DNA from 2 places in the Streptomyces sp. NPDC015125 genome. Region 2 is predicted to be linked to the other one. Evidence: riboswitches for the same ligand, from Rfam matches in the RefSeq annotation. Region 2 holds a riboswitch; the other holds the start of a gene.
The links. A riboswitch is a leader RNA that binds a small molecule or an ion and turns the genes downstream of it on or off. The one in region 2 is predicted to bind S-adenosylmethionine.
Positions count from the first base shown of each region.

Region 1: another riboswitch for S-adenosylmethionine. It lies ahead of ACF088_RS33060 (aminotransferase class V-fold PLP-dependent enzyme); the one in region 2 lies ahead of thrC (threonine synthase).

Region 1 is NZ_JBIBVF010000022.1:128,708-143,104, reverse strand. It holds gene ACF088_RS33100 (glycosyltransferase 87 family protein) at 1-112, shown strand, start outside; gene ACF088_RS33095 (hypothetical protein) at 123-1,508, opposite strand; gene ACF088_RS33090 (NlpC/P60 family protein) at 1,560-2,603, opposite strand; gene ACF088_RS33085 (NlpC/P60 family protein) at 2,875-3,900, opposite strand; gene ACF088_RS33080 (NYN domain-containing protein) at 4,207-5,580, opposite strand; gene ACF088_RS33075 (hypothetical protein) at 5,599-5,838, opposite strand; gene ACF088_RS33070 (rhomboid family intramembrane serine protease) at 6,132-6,812, shown strand; gene ACF088_RS33065 (Lrp/AsnC family transcriptional regulator) at 6,809-7,090, shown strand; gene ACF088_RS33060 (aminotransferase class V-fold PLP-dependent enzyme) at 7,989-9,368, opposite strand; SAM riboswitch class IV at 9,551-9,668, opposite strand; gene trpD (anthranilate phosphoribosyltransferase) at 9,760-10,824, opposite strand; gene ACF088_RS33050 (cytochrome bc complex cytochrome b subunit) at 10,964-12,601, opposite strand; gene ACF088_RS33045 (Rieske 2Fe-2S domain-containing protein) at 12,598-13,662, opposite strand; gene ACF088_RS33040 (c-type cytochrome) at 13,659-14,397, opposite strand, start outside.
Region 2 is NZ_JBIBVF010000009.1:145,026-159,422, reverse strand. It holds gene ACF088_RS21170 (MoaD/ThiS family protein) at 151-429, opposite strand; gene thrC (threonine synthase) at 554-1,837, opposite strand; SAM riboswitch class I at 1,855-2,013, opposite strand; gene ACF088_RS21160 (glucosyl-3-phosphoglycerate synthase) at 2,183-3,145, shown strand; gene ACF088_RS21155 (GntR family transcriptional regulator) at 3,167-3,922, opposite strand; gene ACF088_RS21150 (hypothetical protein) at 4,092-4,439, shown strand; gene ACF088_RS21145 (trehalose-6-phosphate synthase) at 4,515-5,987, shown strand; gene ACF088_RS21140 (hypothetical protein) at 6,242-6,796, shown strand; gene ACF088_RS21135 (winged helix-turn-helix domain-containing protein) at 6,783-7,121, shown strand; gene otsB (trehalose-phosphatase) at 7,166-8,056, opposite strand; gene ACF088_RS21125 (DUF3263 domain-containing protein) at 8,155-8,493, opposite strand; gene ACF088_RS21120 (ABC transporter substrate-binding protein) at 8,681-9,904, opposite strand; gene ACF088_RS21115 (ROK family protein) at 10,296-11,222, shown strand; gene nagA (N-acetylglucosamine-6-phosphate deacetylase) at 11,222-12,433, shown strand; gene ACF088_RS21105 (1-phosphofructokinase family hexose kinase) at 12,629-13,567, shown strand; gene ACF088_RS21100 (carbohydrate-binding protein) at 13,708-14,397, opposite strand, start outside.

The DNA.
Region 1 (14,397 bases), on a different contig from region 2:
CGGCGTGGTACGCGCACGCCGGCCGGTCGGCGAGACCACCGCCGCTCCCCCACGGCTCACCGGCTCCGCCCCGCAGACGCCGGCGGACGGGTCGCCGTCACCGGGACGCTGAGCCCCGGCCCTCACCGCCGCAGCTGTGCCTTCACATAAGCCCGCCACTGCCGGGTGAACTCCGCGAGGCCGAGGCCCAGTTGGGAGCGCAGGGCGCGGTCCGTCCGGTCGGCGTGAGCCGGCGGCCGGTGTCCGGGGCCGGCGGCCGGTGAGGCCGGACGGGAGCCCGCGGCGACCGCCGTGGCCGCCTCCATCGGCGCCCCTGCACTCCCCGACGAGACCCGTAGCGCGCTCTTGCCCGCCGCCCGGTAGAAGGCGATCAGTTTGCCCTCGCCCCACTTGGCGGCGATCATCCGGCACGCCAGCCAGCTGCCCTCGTAGGCCTTGGCCAGCCGGTCGGCGCCGGCCTTGAACCCGAAGTCCGCGTCGGTCGGCAGGTGGCCGGGGACCTTGCCCCGGGCGACCGCGCGGGTGAGTTCGGGGGCGGTGGCGGCGGGCTTGCGGTGGCTGCCCCGGTAGGCGACCCAGTCGGCGAAGCCCTCCGAGAGCCACAGCGGGGTCGCCGCCGTGGTGGCCGTGCGGGTGGCGACATGGGTGGTCTCGTGGGTGAGGACCACTGTGCGGCCCAGGTCGTTGAGCTCCTCGTAGGCTTCGGGGTTGATGATCACGCGGTCCGCGGGCGCGGGCGCGGAGACGCCCGCCTCCCCCGTGGTGACCGCCGCGATCCCCGCGTAGCCGGACGCATCGTCGCTGCCCATCAGCTGCGCCATCCGCTCGACCGAATCCGGCGCCTCCACCACGACCTTCTGCGACCACTTCCCCTTCCAGGCGGCCGACACCGCGGGCACCGCCCGGTCCACCCGGTGCGCCAGATCCTGCAGCCGCGCCAGATGCGCGGCGTCGCCCAGGACCAGGCCGTACCGGCCGCGGACCAGCCGCACCGGTCCCTGGTCCCACAGCTGACGGGTGCCGCTCTTGCCCGCCGCCGCGCCATCGGTGTCGGAGGAGATCAGCCAGCGGCCGTCCCGCCGGGTCAGGGTGAGGTACTGGACGGCGTGCACCGGCGAGGTGTCATAGCCCTTGAAGCGGTAGCGCAGCTGCACCTTCGCGGCCAGGTGCGCGTCGGATTCGCCGGCCGCGAGCGGGAAGGCGCCGGTCGCGTCGAGCTCGTAGTGCCAGTCGGCCAGCGGCACGCCTGCCAGGTGGGCGAACATCGTGCGCTGACGGTCCCGGTAGCCGGTGGCCCGCGGGTCGACGGTGGCCAGGAAGCCCGCCGCGTCCCGCCGCTGGACGGCCCGCGCACGGGTGTCGAGCATCCGCTGGACGTCCGGGTAGCGCGCCGGGGTGGAGTTCGTGGGCGCACAGCCGGTCAGCGGGACGAGCAGCGCGAGGAGCAGGGCGGCACAGCCCGCCGCCCCGGCCCGCGACAGCCGTCGCCCCGCCCACTGGTATGACATGCGGACGATCGTAGATCCGGCCCGGCCGGGGCAAAAACGCTGCGTTCCGCCTCAGGGCCTGGTGATGGACGAGATCGGCATCATCCCGACGGGGTCGTAGCGGACCCGTGCCCCGGGATAGGGCGCATGGACCACTTGGCCGTTGCCGACGTACATCCCGACGTGGCTGCCGTCCGAGCGGTAGATGACCAGGTCACCGGGCTGCGCCTGGCTGAGCGGCACCTGCCGGCCGGCGCCGCGCTGCGCCTGCGAGGTACGCGGGAGGGAGACGCCGGCCCGCCCGTAGGCCCATTGGGTGAGTCCGGAGCAGTCGAAGGACGCGGGGCCGTTGCCTCCCCATGCGTAGGGCCGGCCGACCGCGGCGCGCACCGCGGCGACGGCCGCGGCGGCCCGCCCGGAGGCCGGTACGGCCCCCCGCAGGTCCGGGACCGCCTCATGGCGCCCGTCGCTCCGGGCGGCCCGGGCGTAGGCCTCCCTGGCGTCCCTGGGGAGCGCGTTCAGCAGCCGCCGCGCAGTGGCCAGCTTGCGCTGGACGTCCTTCTTGTGGCGCGCGACGTCCTTGCGGCCGGCCTCCAGCTCCGCCAGCTTCCGTACGGTCTCCCTGCGCTGCTGCTCCAGGGAGCGCTGTGCGGCCCTCAGCCCGCGCAGCTCGCGCGCCTGGCCGGCGCCCAGCCGGTCGAGGGCGGAGGCCTTCTCCAGGTAGGTGTCGGGCCGTTCGGAGAGCATCAGCCGGACCGTGGGGTCCATCCCGCCGGCCCGGTACTGCGCGGCCGCCAGCGCGCCCAGCCTGCCGCGCATCCGGTTGACCCGCTCCTGAGCGCGGGCGGTGCGGTCCTGGAGGGCCGCCACCTGGCCGCGCAGCTTCTTGGTCCGTGCGTCCGCGCCGTTGAACTTCTCGGTGGCCCGCTCCGCCTGTTCGTAGAGGTGGTCGACCCGCGAGGCCGCCGCATCGCGGCCGGCGGCGCGGCCGGCCGGGTCGGCGAAGGCCTGCGGTGCCGACAGCGCGGCGGCCGCGGCCGTCAGGGCGGCCGACACCGCGGTGACCCCGGCGAGGGTGGTCCGGCCTTGCTGCGAGGTACGGCGGTGGGACGCCACGAGAGCCGAACTCCTTCCGATGGGGGTACCCCCTGCTTGAGCGCAGCCGAGAACTCGGGGGAAGCCCCTACCGCCCCGGGAGGACGGTCGGTGAACCGGAAGCTGCGAGGGCAGACAGTACGGCGCCGGTGCGATCCGGCCAAAGCCGTCTTTTCGCCCGCAAAAAGCCGCCCCGCCGGTGACTGTGCAGGTCACCGGCGGGGCGGTAAGTCAGCGGCCGAGGCCGCAATTCGCCCGTTCGGGCGGCAGGTTGAGAGGGTTGTGAGGCTTGTCAGACTCGCACGCCGAACGCGAACGGCATGTTGCCGATCGGCTCGTAGCGCACGGCGGCACCGGGCTTCGGCGCATGCAGCACCTGACCGTTGCCCGCATAGAGACCGATGTGGTGCAGGTCGCTGTAGAAGAGCACCAGATCGCCGGGCTTGAGAGCGCTCTGCGAGCCGATCCGGGTACCGGCGTTGGCCTGTGCCTGCGAGGTACGCGGGATCGACTGGCCGGCCTGCTGGTAGGCCCAGGAGGTCAGCCCCGAGCAGTCGAAGGAGGACGGGCCGGTGGCGCCCCAGACGTACGGCGAACCTATCTTGGACTGGGCGGCGGACAGGGCGGCCGCGCCGCGCTGCGAAGCCGGCACGTCATCGCCGAGGTTGACCCGCGAGTTGCTGCGGTTGGCGCGGTTCTCCTCGGCCTGCATGGCCGCCCGCTCCTTGGCCGTCATCTTGTTGAGCAGCTGCTGCGCCTCGGCCAGCTTGCCCTTGATCTCGTCCTTCTTGTCACCGAGCGCCTTACGGGTCTCGGAAAGGTCCTTGATCTTGGCCGAGGCCTCCGCGCGCTCCTGGGCGAGCCGGCGCTGCTTGTCCGCGACGGTCTTGAGCTGGTCGGCCTGCTTGCCGCTCAACTGGTCGAGGGTGGCGGCCTTTTCGAGGTAGGTGTCCGGGTCGCCGGAGAGGAACAGCTGGACCGAGGGGTCGATGCTGCCGCTGCGGTACTGGCCGGAGGCGACGGCGCCGAGGCCCTTGCGCATCTGGTTGAGGTCACCCTGGCCGCGGGCGACCTTGTCCTGGAGGTCGTCGACCTCCTTCTGGAGCTTGTCCTGCTGCTCCTTGACCCCGTCGTACTTCTCGGTGGCCTGCTCGGCCTCGTTGTACAGCTTGTCGACCTCGGACTTGACGTCCTTCTTCGACTGATGGGGGTCGGCCTGGGCGGCCTGGGACGAAAGGGCGACGGCCGCCGCGGCGGTGGCGGTGAGCACGGTCACGCGAGTACGGCTCGGCTGCTTGGGTCGACGGTGGGACGCCACGGGGGCGAGCTCCTTCTTCCTCCAGCCGCCTACCGGGAAGTGGGGGGGGTGAGACCCCGGCTCCGCGTGAACGCCGCGGACTCGGCGGTACCTCCACGGTTCATCCCGGTTGGATGATCAGATTCATGGAGGTTCGGGCCTGACCTTAGTAACCGAGCTGTGATCGCTTCAAATCCTCAGGCAAAAATTCTGCGCCACCAGCCCCATCCTTTACCAACATCACACAGCCTGTGAGCGTCAATTGACGCTCAGAGACGGTTCGTCGGCGATTTCGGGGTTTCCGGTGGGGCGGCCGCGGGCAGGGCGTCAGGTCCGGGCAAGTCTCTTGAGGAGCAGGGCCGATGCCACCGGCCGCGCCCCGGCCTTCGCCACCCCGTCGGCCACTTCCCGGTCCGTGGAGACCACGACGACCGGTCGGCCGGGCGGTTCGGCCCGAACCAGTTGACGAATCAGTTCATCGGCCGTTACGCCCGGTTTGCTGAACAGGACCCGGACTCCGCGCGGCGGTGCGAGCAGCACCGGCGCCGCCAGCTCCGCGCCGTCGAAGACACAGGTCATCTCCGCACCGGTCTGCGCCGCCAGCACCGCGAGGCCGCCCAGCAGGCGCAGCCGCTGCTTGTCGAGCGGCATGGTCGGATAGCCGGTTTTGGTGACGTTGTAGCCATCCACCACCAAATGCGCCTGCGGCAGCGCCAGAAGCTGGTCGAGCAGCGCCGGGTCCATCTCCGACAGCGCCCGCGTCGCGATGTCCTTGGGCGTCATCCGTCCCGGCGCGACCGCCTCGACGGTGTCCGCCGGATGGACGCTGGCCGGCGGCAGCGCCAGTTCGCGGCGCAGCCCCTGCGCCGCGTCCAGGACCGTGTCGAGCAGCAGCCGCAGCCGCATGTCCTCGACGCTGCGGCCCTCGCGGGCGGAGCGCCGGCTGGTCTCCAACGCCGTCTCCGCCTCGGCGATCCGGGCCTTGAGCCGGCGCACCTCACTGTCCGCGGCGGTCTTCTCCGTGGCCGCCCGGTCCCGAACGTCCGTCATGGCGGCCTCGGCCTTGCGCACCGCGGCCTCACCCCGCTTGACGTCGCTCAGCGCGCTGCGCAGCTTGCGCCGCAGCGACTCGTTCTCCTTGCGGACGGCGTCCAGGTCCACCCGGATCCGGTCGGCTTCCGTGCGGGCCTCGCCGCGCGCCTGCGCCAGCTCCTCGCGCAGCCTGGTCAGTTCGCGTTCGGCCTCCTCGCCGGCCCGCTCGGCGCGCGCCCGCTGCGCCTCCTCACCGGCCGCCGCGACGAGCTTGACCCAGCCTTCGGGGCGCAGCACATAGGCGGCCGCCGCGACATCGAGCGGATCCGCGGCCGCGGGCGGGGTGCCGTGCTCCAGCGCCGCGGCGAGCTCCGACTGCGCCTCGCGCAGCTTGCCCGCGATCCGCTGCCGGAAGACCGCGTCGCTCTCCAGCGCCGCGGCCATCGCATTTCCGGCGAATTTGGCCCGACGAGTCGGGGTGAACCGGGCGTACTGCCGCAGCGGGGGCGGGAGTTCGGCGAGGGTCAGCGCGCCGAACGACTCCGCGGTGAGCGCCACGACCCGGCGCCGCACGCCCTCGGGCAGCGGACGGTCGAGCACATCGTCGGCCGCACTCTCCGGTGCGTCGTCACGCTGGGCCCCCGGCTCCCCCTCTGGACGGTCCACCACGGCTGCATCGCTCCGATCTCAGGCGTTCGCGCCCGGACGGTCGACCAGCTCGATCTGGTCGACCGCGTTGCACCAGCGGCAGCGCACGGACTCGATGCTCTCACTGAGGACCTCGCGCTCCTCCACCGTCGGCGCCCCGGCCAGGTCAAGGTGGACGTACTCCACGACCTTGGACCGGCGGGTCACGTCGAACCGCGTGAGGTTGCCGCACAGCGTGCAGCGCCACCGGGTCCCGTCCGTCGGCAGGGGAACAGCCATCGTGTCGTCCTCTTTCGTGCTCATCGGTGTCGTGCTGCTGCGCGGTTCACGCGGTGCGCCGTCGGATCGCGGAAGTACGCAAAGTACTGCCTGTAACCCTACGGCCTGATGGGGTGGCGGTGCGGGCCCGCCCAGGTGCCGGGACGCGGCGAGGCACTCTGTCCCGATTGCCCGCATTGGGTCATGATCACCTCATGACGGCGCCGGCCCCCTCACCCCGCTCTCCCCGCTCGTCCGGTCTCCTCCCCCGCCCTCCGCACCCCACGCGGTCGCTGGCCGCGGTGTGCTCGCGGATGACGAATGTGCTGATCGGCCTGTGCTGCGCGGTCTTCGTGCTCGGCCCCGCCTCGGGCCTGAACCGGATATACGGCACCGGCGAGGCCCTGCTCAAGGCCCAGACCGCGTATTTCGAGCGGTGGGGCGTGATCCCACTGGAGCTGTGGAGCGGTTCGCTACGGGCGCTGATCACCCCGCTCACCGCCTTGTTCGTGCACGGCAGCTGGCTGCACCTGCTCGGCAATGCGCTGTTCCTCTACGTCTTCGGCGCCATGACCGAAGCACGTATGGGCAGGCTGCCGTTCACCGCCTTCTACCTCATCATCGGCTACCTGGCGCTGCTCGGCTACGCGGCCGCCCACGCCACCTCGGGGCAGACCCTGGTGGGCGCCTCCGGCTCGATCTCCGGCATCCTCGGCGCCTTCCTCTTCCTGTTCCCCACGGCCCGGGTCACCAGCGTCTTCCCGTTCCTCTTCTTCCTGCCGCTGCGCTTTCCCGCCTGGATCGTGCTGCTGTTCTGGTTCGTCCTGCAGTGGCAGGCCGCGCAGGACGACCCCCGCGGTCCCGGCGTCGCCTACCTCGCCCATGTCATCGGCTTCGCACTCGGCTTCCTGTACGCCTGGGCCCGCTACCGGAGGGATAGTGTGGGGGCCACCAGGGGAGATGACCGGGCGACCAAGGGAGAGAGCCAGCCGTGATCACGTCGATCGTGCTCATCAAGACCAACGTGGACCAGATCCCGGAGATCGCCGAGAAGATCGCCGCGCTGGAAGGGGTCAGCGAGGTCTACTCGGTCACCGGGGCCCACGACCTGATCGCCATGGTGCGGGTCGCCGCCCACGACGACCTCGCGGACGTCATCCCCGGCCGCATCAGCAAGGTCCCCGGCGTCGCCTCCACGGAGACGCATATTGCGTTCCGCACGTATTCGCAGCATGACCTTGAGGCTGCGTTTGCGATTGGGCTCGACGCGTAGCGTTTTCTTTTCTTCCCACGTTTTCGGCTTCCCACCGTGGGGGGTCTCGCCGTTTTGCGCCCGCTTCGCGGTGCGCCGGCCGTTGCGCCTGCGGCGGGCGGGTCCGCTGCGCGGGGCCCGTCCGCTGCGCTTTACCTCGGCCCATTTTTGGCTTTCCCTCCGTGGAGGCTGCTCGCCGCTGCGCCTGGCGGCGGGCCGGGTCCGCTGCGCGGGGCCGTTCCGCTGCGCTTTGCCTCGGCCCGTTTTTGGCCTGCTCGCCGTTGCTCCCCCACTGCCTAAGGGGCGTGGGAGGTACCCCCAGCGGCGGGCGGGGTCCGCTGCGCGGGGCGGTGGGTGCGGTGACGGGCCTCCGGGGCAGGGGTGTGGGACTGCTTCGCTTTACGTCCCACACCCCTGCCCCTCCGACCCGTCCCCTCCCGTGGGTGAGTAAGTGAACGTGGGTGGGGGCGGGCGTCGATCACAGCCCACTCCCTCCCCCCATGCCATGGCTCTTTCCCTGTGCCATGGCGATTCCCTGTGCCCACGGCCATTTCCCCACGTCCACGACGCGCATCGGACCAGCCACACTCACCCCCACCGGCCTCCTTCCCACCCCCCCAACGGGAGGGGACGGGCCGGAGCGGGTGGGTGTCCGGACGTAAAGCGAAGCAGTCCGGACACCCACCCGCGCAGGCCCGTCACCGCACCCCAACAGCCCCGCGCAGCGGACCCGCCCCGCGCAGCGGCAACACCCGCCGCCAGGCGCAGGCGCGAAAGCCGAAAACGAGCCGAGGCCAAGCGCAGCGAACCCCGCCCGCCGCCAGGCGAAACGGCGGGAAAGCCAAAAACGTGGGCCAGAGGCAAAGCGCAGCGGACCGGCGAGCAACCCCCACGGCGCCGCAGACAAAAAACGTGGGATTCAAACCGCGCTTCGCGCGGGCACGCAACGGCCGTCCTCCGTGTGGTAGTTCCAACGGGCGCCGTTCGTGACCAGTTCCCTGACCGCGCGGAGGAAGCGGTCGACATGCTCATCAGGCGTTCCCACGCCAAGGCTGACGCGGATGGCGTTCAGGGAGCGCTCGCCGGGGGCCGCCTCCGGGGCGCCGCACTCTCCCGGGTCCTGCGGTTCGCTGCCCAGGAGGGTGCGGACGAGGGGGTGTGCGCAGAACAGGCCGTCGCGGACGCCGATGCCGTACTCCGCCGAGAGCGCCGCGGCGAAGTGCGAGCTGTTCCAGCCCTCGACGACGAAGGAGAAGACGCCCACCCGCGCCGCGTCCTCGCCGAAGAGCGAGAGCACGTTCACCTCGGGCACCTCGGCCAGGCCCTCCCGGACCCGGGTGATCAGCGCCTGCTCGCGGGCGGCCAGGTCCTCGAAACCGGCCTCGGTCAGGGCCTGGCAGGCCGAGGCGATGGCGTAGGCGCCGATGACGTTGGGCGAACCGGCCTCGTGACGGGCGGCGGTGGTGTGCCACTCGACGTCCACCCCGCCGTCCGTGCGCCGGGAGACCTTGCGGCTGGCGCCGCCGCCGGCCAGATACGGGGCGGCGTCCTGCAGCCAGTCCGCGCGGCCGGCCAGCACACCGGCGCCGAACGGGGCGTAGAGCTTGTGGCCGGAGAAGGCGACCCAGTCGACGTCCAGCTCCGTGATGTTCACCGGGTGGTGCGGGACGAGCTGCGCCGCGTCCAGCACGATCCGCGCGCCGTGCGCATGCGCGGCGGCCGCCAGCTCGCGCACCGGCCACAGCTCACCGGTCACGTTCGACGCACCGGTCACACAGACCAGCGCCGGGCCGTACGGGTCGCGCTCGGCCAGCGCCTTCTCCAGGGTGTCCACCGCCTGCTGCGGGGTGCGCGGCGCGTTGAGGTAGGTGACGGTGACGTCCGCGCGCTGCTCCCACGGCAGCAGCGAGGCGTGGTGCTCGGTCTCGAAGACGAACACCCGGGTGTCCTGCGGGAGGACGGAGGCGAGCAGGTTCAGGGAGTCCGTGGTCGAGCGGGTGAAGACCACCTGATCCTCGTCTCCGCACCCCAGGAACTCCGCGATGGTCCGGCGGCTGTTCTCGAAGAGGTCGGTGGAGAGCTGCGAGAGGTACCCGGCGCCGCGGTGCACGCTGCCGTAGTACGGGGCGTAGGCCGCCACGTCGTCCCAGACCCGCTGCAGCGCGGGGGCGCTGGCGGCGTAGTCCAGCGCGGCGTAGTCGACTTCGCCGCCGGTCACCAGCGGGACGCGGACGTCCCGGCCGAGGACGGGCAGCGGGGCACAGACGGAGCGGTCGGCGGCAACGGCGGAAACGGACATGGCGAACTCCCGTAAGAAGTAAGTGAATTCGCTGCGGGGCAGAGCGCGTCAGGTGCGCGCAGGGCGCACGGCGCGGCGCCGCAGCGGAAAGAAAAAGGGGATGCGGGAAAGGGGCCGTCGAGCCCTATCGCATTCGCTGATTCACGGAAGTTCTCCCTCGGGGACCAGGATCCCTGGCGAGGGATCCGCGCTTGCCGCAGACCTCGCTGCCTACGGCCTGGTCATCACCCGGGGCACCCCGCCACGGAAGGAGGGTTGCCGGACAGCGGGCCGGGGCCTGCATCGCTGTCACTCGTGACCTGCGCAGAATCATGCCATACGGGCAACATCACGCAAGCCCCGGTCCGGATGGCGGAACGGGGCTTGCGTCACACTCTGCGTCACCGGGCGCTCAGGTGTTGCTGGCGGTCACCCAGCGCTCCAGCGCCTGCCGGGCCGCCCCGGAGTCGATCGCGGCGGCGGCCCTGTCGATCCCGGCCCGGATCTGCTGCGCCAGTGGGGCGTCGGAGGGCTCCAGCGCGACCAGCGCCGCCGCGGAGTTCAGCAGTACCGCATCGCGCACCGGACCGGTCTCCCCGTCCAGCACCCGACGGGCCACCTCCGCGTTGTACGACGCGTCGGCGCCGCGCAGCGCCTCCACCGGCACCAGGTCGATGCCCACGTCGCGCGGGTCGAAGGCCTCCTCGCGCACCGTGCCGTCCCGGACGATCCAGACCCGGGAGGTCGCGGTGGTGGTCAGCTCGTCCAGGCCGTCGTCGCCCCGGAAGACCAGCGCCGAGGAGCCGCGCTCGGCGAGCACCCCGGCCAGGATCGGCGCCATCCGGGCGTCCGCGACTCCGGTCGCCTGGGCGCGGACCTTCGCGGGGTTGGTCAGCGGGCCCAGCACGTTGAACGTCGTACGGATGCCGAGCTGGCCCCGGGCGTTGGCGACGTGCCGCAGCGCGGGGTGGAACTTCACCGCGAAGCAGAAGGTGATGCCCGCTTCCCGGGCGACCTCGGTGACCCGCTGCGGGGTGAGGTCGAGATTGACGCCGAGCTTCTCCAGCACGTCGGAGGCGCCGCTGGCCGAGGACGCCGCGCGGTTGCCGTGCTTGACGACCCTGGCTCCGGTGCCGGCCACCACGATCGAGGACATCGTGGAGATGTTGACGGTCTTGGCGCCGTCGCCGCCGGTGCCGACGATGTCCACGCTCGGTCCCGGCACCTCGATCAGCCGGGCGTGCTCGTACATGGTCCGGACCAGCCCGGAGATCTCGGCGACGGTCTCGCCCTTGGCCCGCAGCGCCACCGCGAAGCCGGCGATCTGGGCGTCGCCCGCCTCTCCCCGCATGATCTTGTCCATCGCCCAGGCGGTGTCCTCCGCGGCGAGGTCACGGCCGTCGAGCAGGGCGTTGAGGATGCCCGGCCAGGTGTGGGCCGCCACGCTGTCGCCGCCGAGGGGGGTCGCAACGTTCATGGTCCACACTCCTGATTTGTCTCCTGCTTGTGCGTTCACCCTATCGAGCCGCCGGGCACGCCGGAGGGCCCCGTCCGGTGCTGAGACGGGGCCCTCTGGGTGGCGTACTCCTACGGTGCGCTACGAGGCGCCGAGGTGATCAGTGGTGGCCGTGGCCGCTCGTGATCTCCTTGTACTCCTCGACCGTGGGCTTGGCGATGACGTTGTCCTCGCCGTAGTAGCTCTTGGAGAGCTTGGCGCGCAGCTTCTGCGAGCGCGAGAGCTTGCGCTCCACGCCGTTCTCGTCGACCTCCGGGCCCAGTTCGAGCGGCGCGGGCTGCTCGTGCTGGGTGAGCACGTGCAGCTGCTCCTGGTCGAGCGGCTCGTGGACCTCGATGAACTCACCGTGCGGCAGGCGCTTGATGATGCCGGACTCGCGTCCGTGCAGCACCTTGTCCTTGTCACGGCGCTGCAGACCCAGGCAGATCCGCTTGGTGGCGATGAAGCCCAGCACCGGCCCGACGAAGAACGCGATCCGGACGAACCAGGTGATCGAGTTGATCGAGAGGTGGAAGTGGGTGGCCCACAGGTCGTTGCCGCCACCGATCAGCATCACGAAGTACGCGATCAGCCAGGCGACGCCGAAGCCGGTACGGGTCGGGACGTTGCGCGGGCGGTCCAGGATGTGGTGCTCGCGCTTGTCGCCCTTGACCCAGGACTCGACGAACGGGTAAACGGCGATCGCGACCAGGACCAGCGGGAAGATCAGGATCGGGATCAGCACACCGAAGTTGACGGTGTGGCCCCAGAAGTTCCACTCCCAGCCCGGCATGACACGCACCAGACCCTCGGCGAAGCCCATGTACCAGTCGGGCTGGGCGCCGGTGGAGACCTGGTCGGGCCGGTAGGGGCCGATCGCCCACACCGGGTTGATGCTGGCGACCGCGGCGATCGCGGCGATCACACCGAAGACCAGGAAGAAGAAGCCTCCGGCCTTGGCCATGTAGACCGGCAGCAGCGGCATGCCCACGACGTTGTTGTTGGTCTTGCCGGCACCCGGGAACTGGGTGTGCTTGTGGTAGAAGACCAGGATCAGGTGCGCCACCAGCAGGCCGAGCATGATGCCCGGCAGCAGCAGGACGTGCACCGTGAAGAACCGCGGGATGATGTCGTGCCCCGGGAACTCCCCGCCGAAGATGAAGAACTGCAGGTACGAACCGACCAGCGGCATCGCCAGGATGACGCCCTCGATGAACCGCACACCGGTGCCGGAGAGCAGGTCGTCGGGGAGCGAGTAGCCGGTGAAGCCGGTGAACATGCCCAGCACGAACAGCAGGAAGCCGAACAGCCAGTTGACCTCGCGCGGCTTGCGGAAGGCGCCGGTGAAGAACACCCGCATCATGTGGACCATCATCGCGGCCAGGAAGACCAGCGCGGCCCAGTGGTGGATCTGGCGGATGAGCAGGCCGCCGCGCACGTCGAAGCTGATGTCCAGCGTCGACTCGAAGGCCTGGGTCATCCGGATTCCCTGCATGGGCACATAGGAACCGTGATAGGTCACCTCGGCCATGCTCGGGTGGAAGAACAGCGTCAGATAGACACCGGTCAGGATGATGATGATGAAGCTGTAGAGCGCGACCTCACCCAGCATGAAGGACCAGTGGTCCGGGAAGATCTTGCGCATGTTGGACTTGGCCAGGCTGTAGATGCCCAGTCGGCCGTCCGCCCAGTCCGCGATCCGCTCGCCCCGTGGCGCCGGGCCACGGCGTGTGCTGGTCGCGGTTGTCTCGTTACTCATCCGCGCTCCCAGAAACTCGGGCCGACGGGCTCCTCGAAGCCGCTTGCGGCCTCCAGGAAGCCGTCCTTCTCCGTGATGTGCAGCTGCGGCAGGGCGTGTCCGGCCGGACCGAAGATCACCCGACCGCCGTCAGAGAGGTCGAACGTCGACTGGTGGCACGGGCAGAGCACGTGGTGCGTCTGCTGCTCGTACAGGCTGATCGGGCAACCCACGTGGGTGCAGATCTTCGAGTACGCCACGATGCCCTCGTGCGACCAGGACAGCTCGTGCTTGTCCTTGATGTCCTGCGGCTGGATCCGCACGAGCATCAGGGCGTCCTTGGCGATCTTCTCGGCGAACTCCTCGTCGTTCTCCTCCAGGCCCTCGGGCTTGGCGAACGTCAGGGAGCCGACCGCGATGTCCTCGGGACGCAGCGGGAGGTTGGTGGACTGGTTGACGAGCCGGACGCCCCTCTTCCAGTTCGTGGTGCGCAGCTTGTTCCCGGGCAGCGGGCCGAGGTCACGCAGCAGGACGACACCGGAGAGCGGCACCAGCGCCAGCGCACCGAACATCGTGTTGCGGACCAGCTTGCGGCGGCCGATCTGCGACTCCTTCGCACCCTGTGCGAAGTCCGCCATGACCTTGGCCTTGACCTCCGGGGCCGCCTCGATCGGGTGGCGCTCGTCGGCGACCTCCTCGTCGGACATCAGCGTGCGGGCCCAGTGGACCGCGCCGGCGCCGATGCAGAAGAGGGCCGCACCGAGGGTCAGACCCAGCGCGAAGTTCAGCGCGCTGATGTGACCGATCGGCCAGATGTAGACGATCTTGTCGATCGGGATCGCCACGTACGAGGCGATGAAGCCGACCGTGGCGATCATCGACACCACGAAGAGCAGCGCCACGGTGCGCTCGGAGCGCCTGGCGGCCCCCTCGTCGATGTCCTGGGCGCGGTGCTCGTGGGGCGGCAGGCCCGGGTCGGCGAACGGGTTCTCCGCCGTGGCCACCGCTCCTTCGTGAGCCGTCTCCCGCTCACTGGGAAGGGTTTCTTCTGGCACGTCTTCGTGTCGTCCAGTCTCGCTCATGACTTCTTGGCCTTCGTAGTCCGGGCTGCGACCCAGATGGCGACCGCGATCAGCGCGCCCAGGCCGAAGATGTAGCCGAAGAGACCCTCACTGACCGGACCGAGACCGCCGAGGTCGAGGCCGCCGGGGCTCTCGGAATCATCGCCGTTGACGGCGCCGAGGTACGCGATGATGTCCTTCTTGTTCTCCTTCGACAGCGAGCCGTCACCGAAGGAGGGCATGTTCTGCGGGCCGGTCTCCATGGCCTCGTAGATGTGCTTCGGGTCCACGCCTTCGAGCGTCGGTGCGAACTTGCCGTCGGTCAGGGCGCCGCCCTTACCGGTGAAGTTGTGGCACTGCGCGCAGTTGGTGCGGAACAGCTCGCCGCCCTTGCCGATGTCGGCACCGTTGGCGCTGTACTGCTCCTTGGACGGCACGCTCGGGCCGGGGCCCAGCGACGCGACATAGGCCGCGAGCTGGTCGATCTGGGCGTTGGTGTAGATGTTCTTCTTCCGCGGCACCTGGGCGCCGGGCTGCTGGGCCGGCATCCGGCCGGTGCCCACCTGGAAGTCCACGGCTGCGGCGCCGACGCCGACCAGGCTCGGACCGTCGGAGGTGCCCTGACCGCCGGTGCCGTGGCAGCTGGCGCAGCCCACGGCGAAGAGCTTCTTGCCCTCCTTGACGGCAAGAGACTGGGCGGTGTCATCGGCCTGAGCCTTGTCCGCCGGCGCGAACGCGGCGTACAGCCCCCCAGTG
Region 2 (14,397 bases):
GATCGCGATCTCATATGCGTTCGGCACACGCACGCGCTATAGCGGAGGGGTATCACCTCAATGGTATCTCCTTTCACAACATGGAATTGCCCCGTCCGCTTTCTGGCGGACGGGGCAATTCCGGTCAAGCAGGCCAAGAATTGGCGCAAATCAGCAGCCTCCGGCCACCGCGGGAATGATCGAAACGCCCGCACCGTCCGGGGTCGGCGTCTCCAGGCCCTGCTCGAAGCGCACATCGTCGTCGTTGACGTAGACGTTCACGAAGCGGCGCAGCTTGCCGGCGTCGTCCAGCACACGGGCCGCGATGCCCTGGTGGTTCTGCTCCAGGTCGGCGATCACCTCGGAGAGGGTCGCGCCCTGGGCGGCGACCTCGGCCTGGCCGCCGGTGTACGTGCGGAGGATGGTGGGGATGCGGACCTTCACGCTCATGGTTCTGCCTTCCGGGTATTGCGGAGTACGAGTTCGGGGACGGTGGCCCGGCCTCGTGGCGGACGGGCCGGCGGCCTCGTGGCGGATGGTGGCGCGGCCCCGTGCGCGGACGGGGCCGGCGGCCTCAGCGAGCCAGGCCGGCCGCGCGGAACGCGTCCAGGTCCGGACGGATCGTGGCCGTGGGCCCGGAGGTCGGGGCGACCGCGTCCAGCGTCTTGAGGCCGTCGCCGGTGTTCAGGACGACGGTCGTCAGGGACGGGTCCAGCACACCGTCCTCGATCAGCTTCTTGGTCACGCCGACGGTCACCCCGCCCGCGGTCTCCGCGAAGATGCCTTCCGTCCTGGCCAGCAGCTTGATCGCGTCCACGACCTGCTCGTCGTTGACGTCCTCGACGGCACCGCCCGTGCGGCGGGCGATGTCGAGCACGTACGGGCCGTCGGCCGGGTTGCCGATCGCCAGCGACTTGGCGATGGTCTTCGGCTTCTGCGGGCGCACCACGTCGTGCCCGGCCTTGAAGGCCGTGGACACCGGCGAGCAGCCCTCCGCCTGGGCGCCGAAGATCTTGTACGGCTTGTCCTCGACCAGGCCGAGGGCGATCAGCTCCTTGAGGCCCTTGTCGATCTTCGTGAGCTGCGAGCCGGACGCGATCGGGATGACGATCTGGTCCGGGAGCCGCCAGCCCAGCTGCTCGCAGATCTCGTACGCGAGGGTTTTGGAACCCTCGCCGTAGTAGGGGCGCAGATTGACGTTGACGAAGCCCCAGCCCTCGCCCAGCGGGTCGCCGATGAGCTCCGAGCAGAAGCGGTTGACGTCGTCGTAGTTGCCCTCGATGCCTACCAGGTCACCGCCGTAGACCGCGGCCATGACGACCTTGCCGGCCTCCAGGTCGTGCGGGATGAACACGCAGGACTGGAAGCCCGCGCGGCGCGCCGCGGCACCGACCGCACCGGCGAGGTTGCCGGTGGAGGAGCAGGACAGGGTGGTGAAGCCGAAGGCGCGGGCGGCCTCGACGGCGATCGCCACGACGCGGTCCTTGAAGGAGTGCGTCGGGTTGCCCGAGTCGTCCTTGACGTACAGCCCGCCGGTGACGCCCAGCTCGGCGGCGAGCCGGTCGGCCTTGACGAGCTTGGTGAAGCCGGGGTTGAGGTTGGGCTTGTCGGCCACGTCGGCGGGGACGGGCAGCAGCGGGGCGTAGCGCCAGATGTTGTCCGGACCGGCCTCGATCTGCTTCTTCAGGCCCTCGGGGTCGCCGCTCGGCAGGTCGTACGCGACTTCGAGCGGCCCGAAACATTCCTGGCACGCGAAGATCGGGCCGAGCGCGAAGCGCTGTCCGCACTCGCGGCAGGACAGGGCTGCGGCGGGGCCCAGAGCGACGGTGGGGGTGTTTTCGGTGACTTGCACAGCCATGGAGGCGAGGCCCTTTCTCCTCATCTTCCTCGCGACGAATCTCGCCACGAGACGGATTTGGCACCTTCCCTAGCCGGGAGCCTCGCGCGCGGGACGTCAGCGTCCTTGCGGCAAGACCGGCTGGAGGGTTGCCGGGGCTTCAACGGGCCGTATCCCTCTGCCCCTCTGGATGAGCGGTATGGCGCTGGGCCGAAACCCAGGCGTTTGTGGCGCGGACCCCGACATGCGACGGTCATCCGCGTTGTTCAAGACTGTAACCGAAGGCACTGACGGTTGAGATAGTCGTCCGAACCGCGAGATGGATCACAGAGGCCGCCCACCGGCGGCGACCGAGGAGTCGTAGACGTGCTGGAAGAGGTGGAGGGCTGGCTGAGCAGCCGCTCCTGGTCCGCCGCGGACCGCCCGCTGGGGCAGCTACTGGAGGCCAAGCGCCAGACGGGCCGTACGGTCAGCGTCGTCCTGCCCGCGCTCGACGAGGAGGCCACCGTCGGGGCGATCGTGTCGGTGATCCGCGCCGAGCTGATGACCGGCGCGGTCCCGCTCGTCGATGAGCTGGTGGTGCTGGACTCCGGCTCCACCGACCGCACCGCCGAGGTCGCCGCGGCGGCCGGCGCCCGGGTCGTCCCCCGCGACAGCGTCCTGCCGCGGCTGCCCGCCGTCCCCGGCAAGGGCGAGGTGCTGTGGCGCTCCCTGCTGGCCACCACCGGCGACATCGTCTGCTTCATCGACGCCGACCTGCGCGAATTCTCCGCTGCCTTCGTCTCCGGGATCATCGGCCCGCTCCTGACCGACCCGGACGTCCAGTTCGTGAAGGCGATGTACGACCGCCCCCTGGAGACCGGCACCGAGGGCGCCGGGGCCGGGCAGGGCGGCCGGGTGACCGAGCTGGTGGCCCGCCCCCTCCTCAATCTCCACTGGCCGCAGCTGGCCGGCTTCGTCCAGCCGCTCGGCGGCGAGTACGCGGCCCGCCGCTCCCTCCTGGAGCGCCTCCCCTTCCCCGTCGGCTACGGCGTCGAGCTCGGCCTGCTCGTCGACGCCCTGCACACCGTCGGCCTCGACGCCCTCGCCCAGGTGGACGTCGGCGTCCGCAAACACCGCCACCAGGACGGCCAGGCGCTCGGCCGGATGGCCGCCGCGATCTACCGCACCGCACAACTCCGCCTGACCCGCGGCCACTTGGTACGCCCCCGCCTCACCCAGTTCGACCGCGGCGACGACGGCTTCGTCCCCCGTACGACGGACGTGGACACCGAGGAGCGGCCCCCGATGGCCGAAATCCCGGAGTATGCGGAGCGGCGGGCGGCCTGAGCGCTCGCGCGGCGTGAGCGCTCAGGCGTCGAAGTCGTACTCCAGCACGTAGGCGGACGAGTCGAGGATCATCTCGTTGACCTCGACCGTGCGCCCGTCTTCCGTCCTGGCCATCCGGCTGATGAGAGTGACGGGCGTACCCGCCGGAAGGCGCAGCCGGTCGGTCTCCTCCGGTGTCGGCATGCGTGACCGCACCTCTTCCCTGAAACGGGCGGGAGCCGCACCCAGCTCGGCAAGCCGGGCGTATGTCCCACCGGCCCCGGTGTCCGGCTGCGTGATTGCCGAGCCCGCGACAAGGGCGGCGGGAAGATAGGAGGTGGAGAGGAGCACCGGCTTGCCGTCGAGCACGAACCGGCGGCGCCGCACGATCACAGCGCCTCCAGGCTCTGTCCCGAGCTGCGCCGCGACGGTTTCGGCTGCCGGTTCCTCGTCCACGGTGACCTCGTCCACCACCAGGTCACGGTCGGGCACATCGGCCGACCAGACCGAACGCCCCTCACCCCACTGCTCCCGAGCCAGACGCGGGACACCACGGCGCCGGATCGGCTGGAACGCCCGCACGAAGACCCCGGCACCCTTGCGGGCCTCGGCAAGCCCCTCCGAGGTGAGCACACCGAGCGCCTGTCGCGCCGTCATCCGTGCCACGCCGTGCCGGTCCATCAGCTCGTTCTCCCCGGGAAGCCGGTCTCCGGGCCGGAACTCCCCCTCCGCGATCGCCCGCTTCAGAGCGTCGGCGATCCGGCGGTACTTGGGCGACGAGCTCTCCTGTGCGGCCATGACGACGCATCCCTCCTGGCGATCTCTAGACATCCTAGAGATCTGTTCGAGCGCCACGACATCACCGCCCGCCCCCACCTCCCAGCATCTCTAGAGAAGCAGTTGACGCCATGCATCCACTTCGCTTCAATGAGTAGCGGTCCAACTTCTCTAGAGAACTGGAGTCGCCATGACGCCTCCTGCGCGTCCGCGCCTGCTTCCCTGGTCAAGCCCGGAGGGGAAGCCGTGCTACCTGCTCTCCGAGGGAGACGGCCCCGTCACCCGGCAGGCGAACGCCGTTGAACACGCCCAGCTCGCATCCGGCGAGATCCTCCTGAGGCACGCCCGTGCCCTCCTCCGCGACACCCCGACCACGGCGCCCGAACTGCGCTTCCTGGCCTGCTGCTTGACGGATGCGCTGGACGACTCGTTGCGCATCAACCGCAGCCGGGGCGATCGTCTCGGCTGCGCGCACCCGGAGCCCGCCGAGGGTGAACCGTCGTGGCCGGTCCACGCATTCCCACCGGGAGACGACTGAGGAGCCCACCCGGACCCGCGCCTCTTGGCCGCTTCCGTACGTTTGCGCGGATCTGTCGCGGGTTACTGTCGCGACATGGTCTCCGAGCGCAGTGCGGCCCCAGCGGGTGCCGAGGTTCTTGTCGCGTCGAATCGCGGGCCGGTCTCCTACGGCCTGACGGAGGACGGCACGCTCACCGCCAAGCGGGGCGGGGGCGGGCTGGTGTCCGGGCTGTCGGCCATCGGGCCCGAAACCGACGCGGTGTGGGTGTGCGCCGCCCTGGGCGACGGGGACCGGGAGGCCGTACGGCGGACGGGTGGTGCGCTGGAGCCCGGTGACACCGGCGGGCAGCGCGTCCGGATGCTGGATATCCCGGCCGAGGTGTATGCCGCCGCCTACAACGGCATCGCGAACTCCGTGCTGTGGTTCGTCCACCACATGCTGTACCAAACACCGCTGGAGCCGGTCTTCGATGCGGAGTTCCGGGCGCAGTGGGCGTCGTATGAGGCCTATAACCGCGCCTTCGCCCAGGCGCTCGCCGACGAGGCCGCCGAGGGCGCGGCGGTGCTGGTGCAGGACTACCACCTGTCCTTGGTTCCGGGGATGCTGCGGGCGCTGCGGCCCGACGTACGGATCGCGCATTTCTCGCACACGCCATGGGCACCGCCGGAGTACTTCCGGATGCTGCCGGACGACATCGCCGAGCAGGTGTTGCAGGGGATGCTGGGCGCCGACCGGCTGGGGTTCCTCACCCGTCGCTGGGCGGACGCGTTCGCCGACTGCTGCACCGAGGTCGTCGGCGGCACGGGCGACACCCGGATCGGTGTGCACGGGCTCGGGGCGGACGCCGGGTTCCTGCGGGAGCGGTCGCAGCAGGCGGACGTCAACGAGCGGCTGGCCGCCCTGCGGGAGCAGATCGGCACGGGGCCCGACGGGACGGCGCGCAAGACCGTCGTCCGGGTGGACCGGACCGAGCTGTCGAAGAACATCGTGCGGGGGCTGCTCGCCTACCGGGAGCTGCTGGCGGAGCACCCGTCGTGGCACGGGCGTGTCGTGCACATCGCCTTCGCCTATCCGTCGCGGCAGGACCTGGCCGTCTACCGGGAGTACACGGCGCAGGTCGGACGGCTCGCCGAGGAGATCAACACCGAGTACGGAACGGAGAGTTGGCGACCGGTCGTGCTGCATGTGAAGGACGACTTCGCGCGCTCGCTGGCCGCGTACCGGCTGGCGGATGTGGCACTGGTCAACCCGATCCGGGACGGGATGAATCTGGTAGCGAAGGAGATCCCGGTGGTCTCCGACCATGGCTGTGCGCTGGTGCTCTCCCGGGAGGCCGGCGCCCATGAGGAGCTGGGCGAGGACGCCCTCACGGTCAATCCGTACGACGTGAGCGACACCGCGCGGGCGCTGCACAAGGCGCTGACGATGGAGGCCTGGGAACGCGGCGAGCGCACGGCGCGGCTGGCCGCTGCCGCCACGGCGCTGCCGCCGGCGCAGTGGTTCCTGGAGCAGTTGCGGGCGCTGAAGGCGCTGGGGGAGGAGACCCCGGGGCGGGACGCCTCCTGAAGGGTCGTCGGCGACGGCCGTCTTGACGGGCGGGCATGCCGATCCGGTCGCGTTCCGGAACGGCGGGGAGTTCCGAGCGGGGCCGCGCAAGGGCCGGCCCCGGGTGCCCGTCGGGGCGTTTCGTCTGGATCGCGGGCGGCAACACCACAAGGCCCAGGAGCTGACGCCCTGTTGACGAACCAATCCTGGGCAACTAGTTTCCTCTCAGGAAAATGATTCTGCTGGAGCAACCAGTATTTTTCGAGGAGGTAGCCATGTCGTCAGCGTCATCGCCATCCGACCCCAAGGGCCCCCGCCCTTCGGCAGACGAAGCAGCCCGCGCACTGAGGGACATCGACCGGCACCGGGACCAGGCGCACGGCTCGGCCACCAACGCCCGGTGGGTGTACGTACTGTTCGGAGTCGTGTTCGGCGCGCTCTTCGCAGCCCCGGACTTCTTCGGAGAGGGAGCGGCCGGCTGGTCCTCGGCGGCTTACGGGGCACTCGGCGTCGGCTATGTCGCGCTGCTCAACACCCGCAAGGGCTCGGCTCTGCTGGGTCAGCCCGTCCGGACGCGCAGGCAGGAGACTTCCGGGCGCTTCCGCCGTTACGCGCTGCTCACGCTGCTTGCCGTGGTCCTGGCCGGCCTCGCCGTTCAGTTGCTGCAACCGCACTGGCACCTCGCCGTGCCGTACTGGCGGACCGCGGTGGGTGCGGTGATCGGCGGCGCCCTGGCCCTGTTCGGGCCGCACTGCCATCGGGCGCTCCTCTCGGTCGCCGTGCGCGGCGGCCATCGCACAGGAGCGAGCGCACTCGATGGCACACGCTGACTTCGACCCCGTACTCCTCGACCCCACCCGGCTGACGATCGTGTCGCTGCTCGCGGGCGTGCAGTGGGCGGAGTTCGCCTGGGTGAAGGAGTCGGCGGGGCTCTCCCCCTCCGCCCTGTCCAAACAGATCAGTACGCTGCAGTCGCACGGGTACGTCGAGGTGCGCAAGGGGTACGTCGGCAAGCGCCCCCGCACCTGGGTGAACCTCAGCGACGGCGGGCGGACGGCGCTGGAGGCGCACGCGGCGGCTCTGCAGCGGATCGTCGAGGAGTCGCGGCGTACGGCGAGCGGGGACGGCGACGGCGACGGCGACGGCGACCAGTGACCTGCTGCGGAGGACTTCCGGCTCAGGACACCAGGTGCCTCCCCTCAGTCCAGCCGGTCGGCCAGGGCGGCGAGCAGTGCGACGACTCCGGTCGGGCCGTCGACCACCAGATCGGCGCGGTCGGCCAGCTCGGCGACCTCGTTGCTGCCGCTGCAGACCAGGACACCGCCCAGGCCGTCGGAGCGCAGCTTTTCGACGGCGGCGAAGGCCGCCAGATCGCCCAGGTCGTCACCGGCGTAGAGGACGGTGGTGGCACCGGTCTCGCGGACCCAGTCGGCCAGGGCGACGCCCTTGTCCATGCCCGGCGGGCGGAGTTCCAGGACGAGGCGGCCCGGCTCGACGATCAGGCCGTGGCGTTCGGCGAGCGCGGTGAGCGGGCCGCGCAGCTGGTCGAAGGCGCCCTGGGGGTCGGTGGCGCGGCGGGTGTGGACGGCGATGGCGCGGCCGCCCTTGCGCTCGATGGCGGTCTCGACCCAGGTGCCGTGCCAGACGCCGGAGGCATCCAGGACGCCGGGGAGCTCGGCCTGTATGGCGGCGACGCCGGGGGGCGGGGCGGGCGCGTGGACGGTGCCGGTGGCGGCTTCCCAGCGCTCGGCGCCGTAGTGGCCGAGGACGGTGAGATGGTCCAGGCCCGGCGCCTTGGCGAAGCCGCCGAGGCGGACCGCGACGGTGGCCGGGCGGCCGGTGATCACCGCGGCGGCGCGCAGCCGGGGCGCCAGGCGGCCGAGGGCGGCGACGGCGCCCTCATGGGCGCGGGCCTTCTCCGGGTCCGGGACGATATCGGCGAGGGTGCCGTCGAAGTCGAGGGCGATGACGGCGCGTTCCGGGTGGGCCAGCAGCGCGGCGAGGCCGTCGCGGCCGGCCGGGGTGCGCGGGGTCGGTACGGCTCCGGGTGGCGGCGGGGAGTGCGGCGCGGCGTTCGGGGGGCTGCCCATGGCGCCGACCCTACCGGCGAGCGGCGGGCGGCGGGGGCACCTCCGCGAGGGCCGGGAGGGTGCACGGGCGCATCTAGACGGCGCGGCGGGCGCCCGCGTCAGCGGCGGGCGCGGCGGGCGTCCCGGACGCGGCGCAGACGGTTGACCGTGACGGGGTCGTGGGCGAGCGCCCGGGGGTCGTCCAGCAGCGCGTTGAGGAGTTGGTAGTAGCGGGTCGGGGAGATGCCGAGCTGTTCGCGGATGGCGCGTTCCTTGGGGCCGGGGCCCGGCCAGGAGCGGCGCTCCACGGCGAGCACCGCCTCGTCCCGGGCGGTCAGCCCCGCGGCGCTCGCACCGGCCCCGGGAGGACTGCCCGAACCGGCCGGACCGCCTGTGCCGCCCGCGCCTTCCGGACCGCCCACGGCCTCCGCATCGCCCGTGCCGCCCACGGCCTCCATATCGCCCGTGCCGCCCGCGCCGTCCGTCATCACGCTTCCACGATAAGCGCACGGTCGGACCAGGCCCGGCCCCTCGCCCGGGCCGGACCGGGCCCGCCGGCCGAGCCCGACCCCGACTCCGATCCCGACCCCGGCCTCGGCCCCCGCCCCGGCCCGCCCGCCTGTCCGCGCAGCCGCGCCGCCACCGTCATTCGCCGGTGTTGTCCGCCGCGTCCGCGGTGTTCTGGATGTCGGTGAGCACCCCGGACGGGTTGCCCCTGGGGTCGACCGCGGCGCCCATCTTCGCCTTGACCGTCTTGGAGATCAGCGGCCAGGAGGTCTTGTTCGCCGGGTAGAACTCGGCGTTGGGGAGCTGCTTGAGGAAGCCGTGCAGCTCGGTGTACGTGTCGTCGGCCTGCATCGCCTCGGAGGCGGAGGTGGTGACCGGCAGCAGGCCGTAGTCGCCGGAGAACTTCTCGACGTTCTTGTCGCTGTAGACGAAGTCGAGGAACTTGCCGACCTGGGCGCGGTGGCCGCCCTGCTTGAACGCCATCATCCAGTCGGCGACGCCCATGGTGGCCTTGGCCTTGCCGTTGGCGCCGGGCAGTTCGACGCTGCCGTAGTCGATGCCCTTGGCCGCGGCCTGCTTCATCAGGGTGGGGTGGCCGTTGAGCATGCCGACCTTGCCGTCGACGAAGCCCTGGAAGGCGTCCTTGCGGTTGAGCTTGGCCGGATCGGTGCCGGTCAGGCCCTTGCCGACGAGGTTGTTCTTCAGCCAGCTGAAGGTCTTGACGTTCTCCGGCGAGTCGATCGTGTACTTGCCGATGCTGTCGGTGTAACCGCCGCCACCGCTGAGCATCCACTGCATCGTCTCGGCCTGGGTCTCCTCCGGGCCGAGCGGCAGCGCGAAGGGCATCTTGACCCCGTGGTCCTTCAGCAGCTGGGCGTCGTGGGCTATGTCGTCCCAGTTCTGCGGCGGGGAGGTGATGCCGGCCTGGGTGAACAGCTTCTTGTTGTAGAAGAGCCGCCGGGTGCTGGCGCCGAAGGGCATGCCGTACTGGACGCGCTTGTATTCGCCGGCCTCCGCGAGGGAGGGGCTGAAGTCGGCCTGGGTGGTGACGTTGAGCAGCTTGTCGACACCGTAGAGCTGGCCCTTGGCGGCGTAGTCGGCGTAGGCGCCGATCTGCGCGAGGTCGGGTGCGTGGCCGGCCTTGACCAGGTCCGCGACCTTCTTGTCGACGTCCGTCCAGCTGTAGACCTTGACATCGATCTTGGTGCCGGGGTGCTTCTTCTCGTAGGCGCGCGCGAGCTCGTTCCAGTAGTGCTGGGAGCTGTTGGACTGGCTGTCGCCGTAGTCCGCCGCGATCAGTTTGAGAGTGACGTCGTCGCCGCTACCGGAGCCGCTGCCGCAGCCGGTAAGAGTCAGCGTCATGGTGGTGGTGATGACCGCCGCCAGGCTCAAGTACCGCCGCTGCACCGCTGTTTACCGCCCTTTGTCCTGAAAGTCCGTGCTTGCCGGGGCATCCGCCCCACCGTCTCAGGGGTCCCCCTCCAACGGCATGACAGCGGGTCGTGCCCGCGTCCGCTACCGAGTCTCCCCCGCGGCCTTTACAAGGTCTACACCACCCCCCGTTTCGCGGAGGCGCAGGCCTTCGGGCCTTCGGGCGGTTCCCCCCGGGTGATCCGCCCGGAGGAGCCACGCGTGAGCCACCCGGAGGATCCGCGGGTGATCCACCCGGTGAGTGGACTAGACCTTTCAGCCCGGTTCGCGCAAAACTGTTCCCGTGAGACACGTCATCGCCCTTGATGTGGGCGGCACCGGGATGAAGGCCGCCCTCGTAGGGGTGGACACGACACCTGCCGGGGGGACCTCCGCCGGTCCCCCCGTGCTGCTGTACGAGGCACGGCGCCCCACCGGCCGCGAGCGGGGCCCCGACGCGGTCGTCGAGGCCATCCTCGGCTTCGCCGCCGAGCTGCGTGACCTCGGCGCGGCCCGCTTCGGCGTCCCCGCCGCGGCGGCCGGGGTCGCCGTCCCCGGGATCGTCGACGAGCGCTCCGGCACCGCCGTCTACGCCGCGAACCTCGGCTGGCGGGACGTACCGATGCGGGCGCTGCTGTCCGAGCGGCTCGGCGGGGTGCCGGTCGCCCTCGGCCACGATGTCCGCACCGGCGGCCTGGCCGAAGGCCGGATCGGCGCCGGGCGGGACGCCGACCGGTTCCTGTTCGTCCCGCTGGGCACGGGGATCGCGGGCGCCATCGGCATCGACGGCCGGATCGAGGCCGGAGCGCACGGCAGCGCGGGCGAGATCGGCCACATCGTCGTACGGCCCGGCGGACGCGTCTGCGGCTGCGGTCAGCGCGGCTGTCTGGAGACGGTGGCCTCGGCCGCCGCGGTCGGCCGTGACTGGGCGGCGGTCTGCAAGGATCCGCAGGCCGGCGCGGCGGACGCGGCCAAGGCCGTGGAGTCCGGCGACGAACGGGCCCGCGCCGTCTGGCACAGCGCCGTGGACGCCCTCGCCGACGGCCTGGTCACCGGTCTGACCCTGCTCGACCCGCAGACCCTGATCATCGGCGGCGGGCTCGCCGAGGCGGGCGACACGCTGTTCACGCCTCTGCGGGAAGCGGTCCGCCGCCGCGTTACGTTCCAGCGGCTCCCCTCGATCGTTCCGGCGGCCCTGGGGGACGCCGCCGGGTGCCTGGGCGCAGGCCTGCTCGCCTGGGATCTTCTCTCCACGGAGGTAACCGCCTGATGGCACAGCAACCGTTTGCGCAGCGGCCCTCGGACGCCGGGCGCACCGTTCTGACCGGCGCCCGGATCGCCCGGCCGTCCGGCGTCGTCGAGCGCGGCCGGATCACCGTCGAGGGCGGCCGGATCGGCGATGTCCACAGCCGTGACCTCGACCCGGAGGAGGCGGCGGCCGGACGGGTGGTGGACCTTTCGGACCACCTCATCGTCCCCGGCTTCGTCGATGTGCACGTCCACGGCGGAGGCGGCGGCTCGTTCTCGTCCGCCGACCCCGAGGAGTGCATGACGGTGGCCGAGACCCACCGCAGGCACGGCACCACCTCGATGGTCGCCTCCACCGTCACCGGCGAACTGGCCGACCTCGCCCGGCAGGCCGCGGTGCTCGCCGAGCTGGTCCAGCAGGGCGAACTGGCCGGCATCCACTTCGAGGGCCCGTTCATCTCCGCGCAGCGCTGCGGCGCCCACCAGCCGGAGCTGCTGCGCGATCCGGACCCGGCCGACGTCCGCAAGCTGATCGACGCCGCGCACGGCACCGCGTCGATGATGACCGTCGCGCCCGAACTGCCCGGCGGCCTGGAGTCCGTACGGCTGCTCGCCGACGCCGGGGTGATCGCCGCCATCGGCCACACCGATTCCGGCTACGAGGCCACGCGCCGGGCCATCGAGGCCGGCGCCACCGTCGCCACCCACCTCTTCAACGCGATGCCCCCGCTGGGCCACCGCGCGCCGGGCCCGGTCGCCGCCCTCCTGGAGGACGAGCGGATCACCGTCGAGCTCATCAACGACGGCGCCCATCTGCACCCGGCGATCCTGCAGCTGGCGGTCCGTGAGGCCGGCGCCGGACGGGTCGCGTTCATCACCGACGCCATGGGCGCGGCCGGGATGAACGACGGGATGTATCCGCTCGGCCCGATGCAGGTCGAGGTCAAGGACGGCGTCGCGCGGATCAGCGAAGGCCCCACCGCCGGTTCGATCGCCGGCTCCACCCTCACCCTGGACCGGGCCTTCCGCCGCGCGGTCACCCTCGACGGCCTGACGGTCGATCAGGCCGTACAGGCGCTTTCGGCCACCCCGGCCCGCCTCCTGGGCATCGACGACCGGACCGGCTCCCTGCAGACCGGCAAGGATGCCGACCTGGTGGTGCTGGATGCGGCATACGACCTGGTGGGAGTCATGCGCCGGGGCGAGTGGGTGGTGCGCCCGGCGGGCGTCTGACGCCCCGTACGGCGGCGGACAGCCGCACGGCCGGCCGCCCCTCCGGCCGGCCCACGGGCCTCCGGAAGCGGGACCGGGTCTGGGCCAACGACCACCAGCGATGGCATGATCGCTCGCGCACTTGTCCGTATGCCACGGCCGCGCGCGGTGGCCCGACGCCCGGCCGCCCGGCCATGACTGCCCGGAGGGGCGACCATGATCCTCACGGTCACGCTGAACGCCGCCCTGGACATCACCTACCGCGTTCCCCGGCTCCATCCCCACGCCACGAACCGGATCACCGAAGTGTCCGAACGCCCCGGCGGCAAGGGCCTGAACGTCGCCCGGGTGCTGGCCGCCCTCGGCCACCGCACGGTCGCCACCGGCTTCGCGGGCGGCGGCACCGGCGAGGCGCTGCGCGCGCTGCTCGCCGAGACCGAGGTCACCGATGCACTGGTCCCGGTCGGCGGCGCCACCCGCCGCACCGTCGCCGTCGTCGATGCGGGCAGCGGCGACACCACCCAGCTCAACGAGCCGGGCCCGACCGTCTCCCCCGCCGAATGGGACACCTTCCTCGGCACCTACCGCGAACTGCTGGGCGAGGCACGGGCGGTGGCGCTGTGCGGCAGCCTGCCGCCGGGCGTTCCGGTCGACGTCTACGCCCGGCTCACCCGGGCCGCGCGCAGCGCCGGCGTGCCGGTCCTGCTGGACACCAGCGGCGAACCGCTGCGCCGGGGCCTGGCCGCCCGCCCCGACCTCGCCAAGCCCAACGCCGACGAACTGGCCGCCCTCACCGGCAGCACCGAACCACTGCGCGCCGCCCGCGACGCCCGCCGCCGCGGCGCCCATGCGGTGGCCGCCTCGCTGGGCCCGGCCGGCATGCTCGCGGTGACCGCCGACGGCACCTGGCAGGCCGCGCCGCCACAGCGGATCGCCGGCAACCCGACGGGTGCCGGCGACTCGGCGGTGGCCGGTCTGCTGTCGGGGCTGGTGGAGGAGCTGCCCTGGCCGGACCGGCTGGCCCGCGCGGTAGCCCTGTCCGCGGCAACCGTACGGGCCCCGGCGGCGGGCGAGTTCGATGCGGCGACATATGACGAGCTGCTGACGCGTGTGGTGGTGACGAGCGAGCACTCCCCGTCCGGGCCGGCCCGCTGAGCGCAGCGCGCCGCACCCCTGCAGCCGGACTGCAGCCGGACTGCAGCCGGACGACAAGCGGTGTGCCGCGGGGATCGTTCTCCCCGCGGCACACCGCTGGTGCTCACCTGCTGCTCACCGGACCGGCGCCGGCCCGGCCGTCAGCGCTTGACCTGGCCCGCCTTGAGACTGACCTTGTCCAGGTTGAAGTCGCAGTTGTTTCCCTGCTCGCACGAGATCTTTATGGTGTTCGTGCCCTTGTTCAGCTGGATCCAGGCGAAGGTGCGGGTCCAGCCCTTGTCCCACGCGCCCTCCTTCGCCCCGGCGAAGTTCTCCATGTTCAGCTTCGTCGAGCGCGGCTGGCCGTTGATGGTCAGCGAGGAATCGGCGTCCTTGCCCGGCACGCCGTAGCCGACGAAGAGCGTGTAGTCGCCGGACCGGGGCACATCGACACTCCACGTGGCCGACGCGCCGGGGGTGTTCATGCCCGCCACATACGTCCCGCCGGCCGAACGGGCGCCGGGCACATCCTTGGCCGTGCTCGCCCCGCCGTCGAGCCGCAGGCTGCCCGCGTCCTCCTGGGGCAGCTTGCCGGGAGCGGGCTTCTCGGGCTTGTCACCCGGGCGCACCGTGTCACCGGCCGACGGCCCCGGCTTGCCCGCGGCGTCGTCCTGGGAGCCCTTGTTGTTGGTGAGCATCGCCACGCCGATGCCTATGCAGACCACCGCGACCACCGAGACGGCGCCGATCAGCAGGCCGTTGCGGCCGCGCCGCGGCTCCTGGCCACCGCCGCCGTTGCCCGGGGCGGCGGAACGCGTACGGTCGCCGCCGGGCAGCGTTTCCGGCGCGGC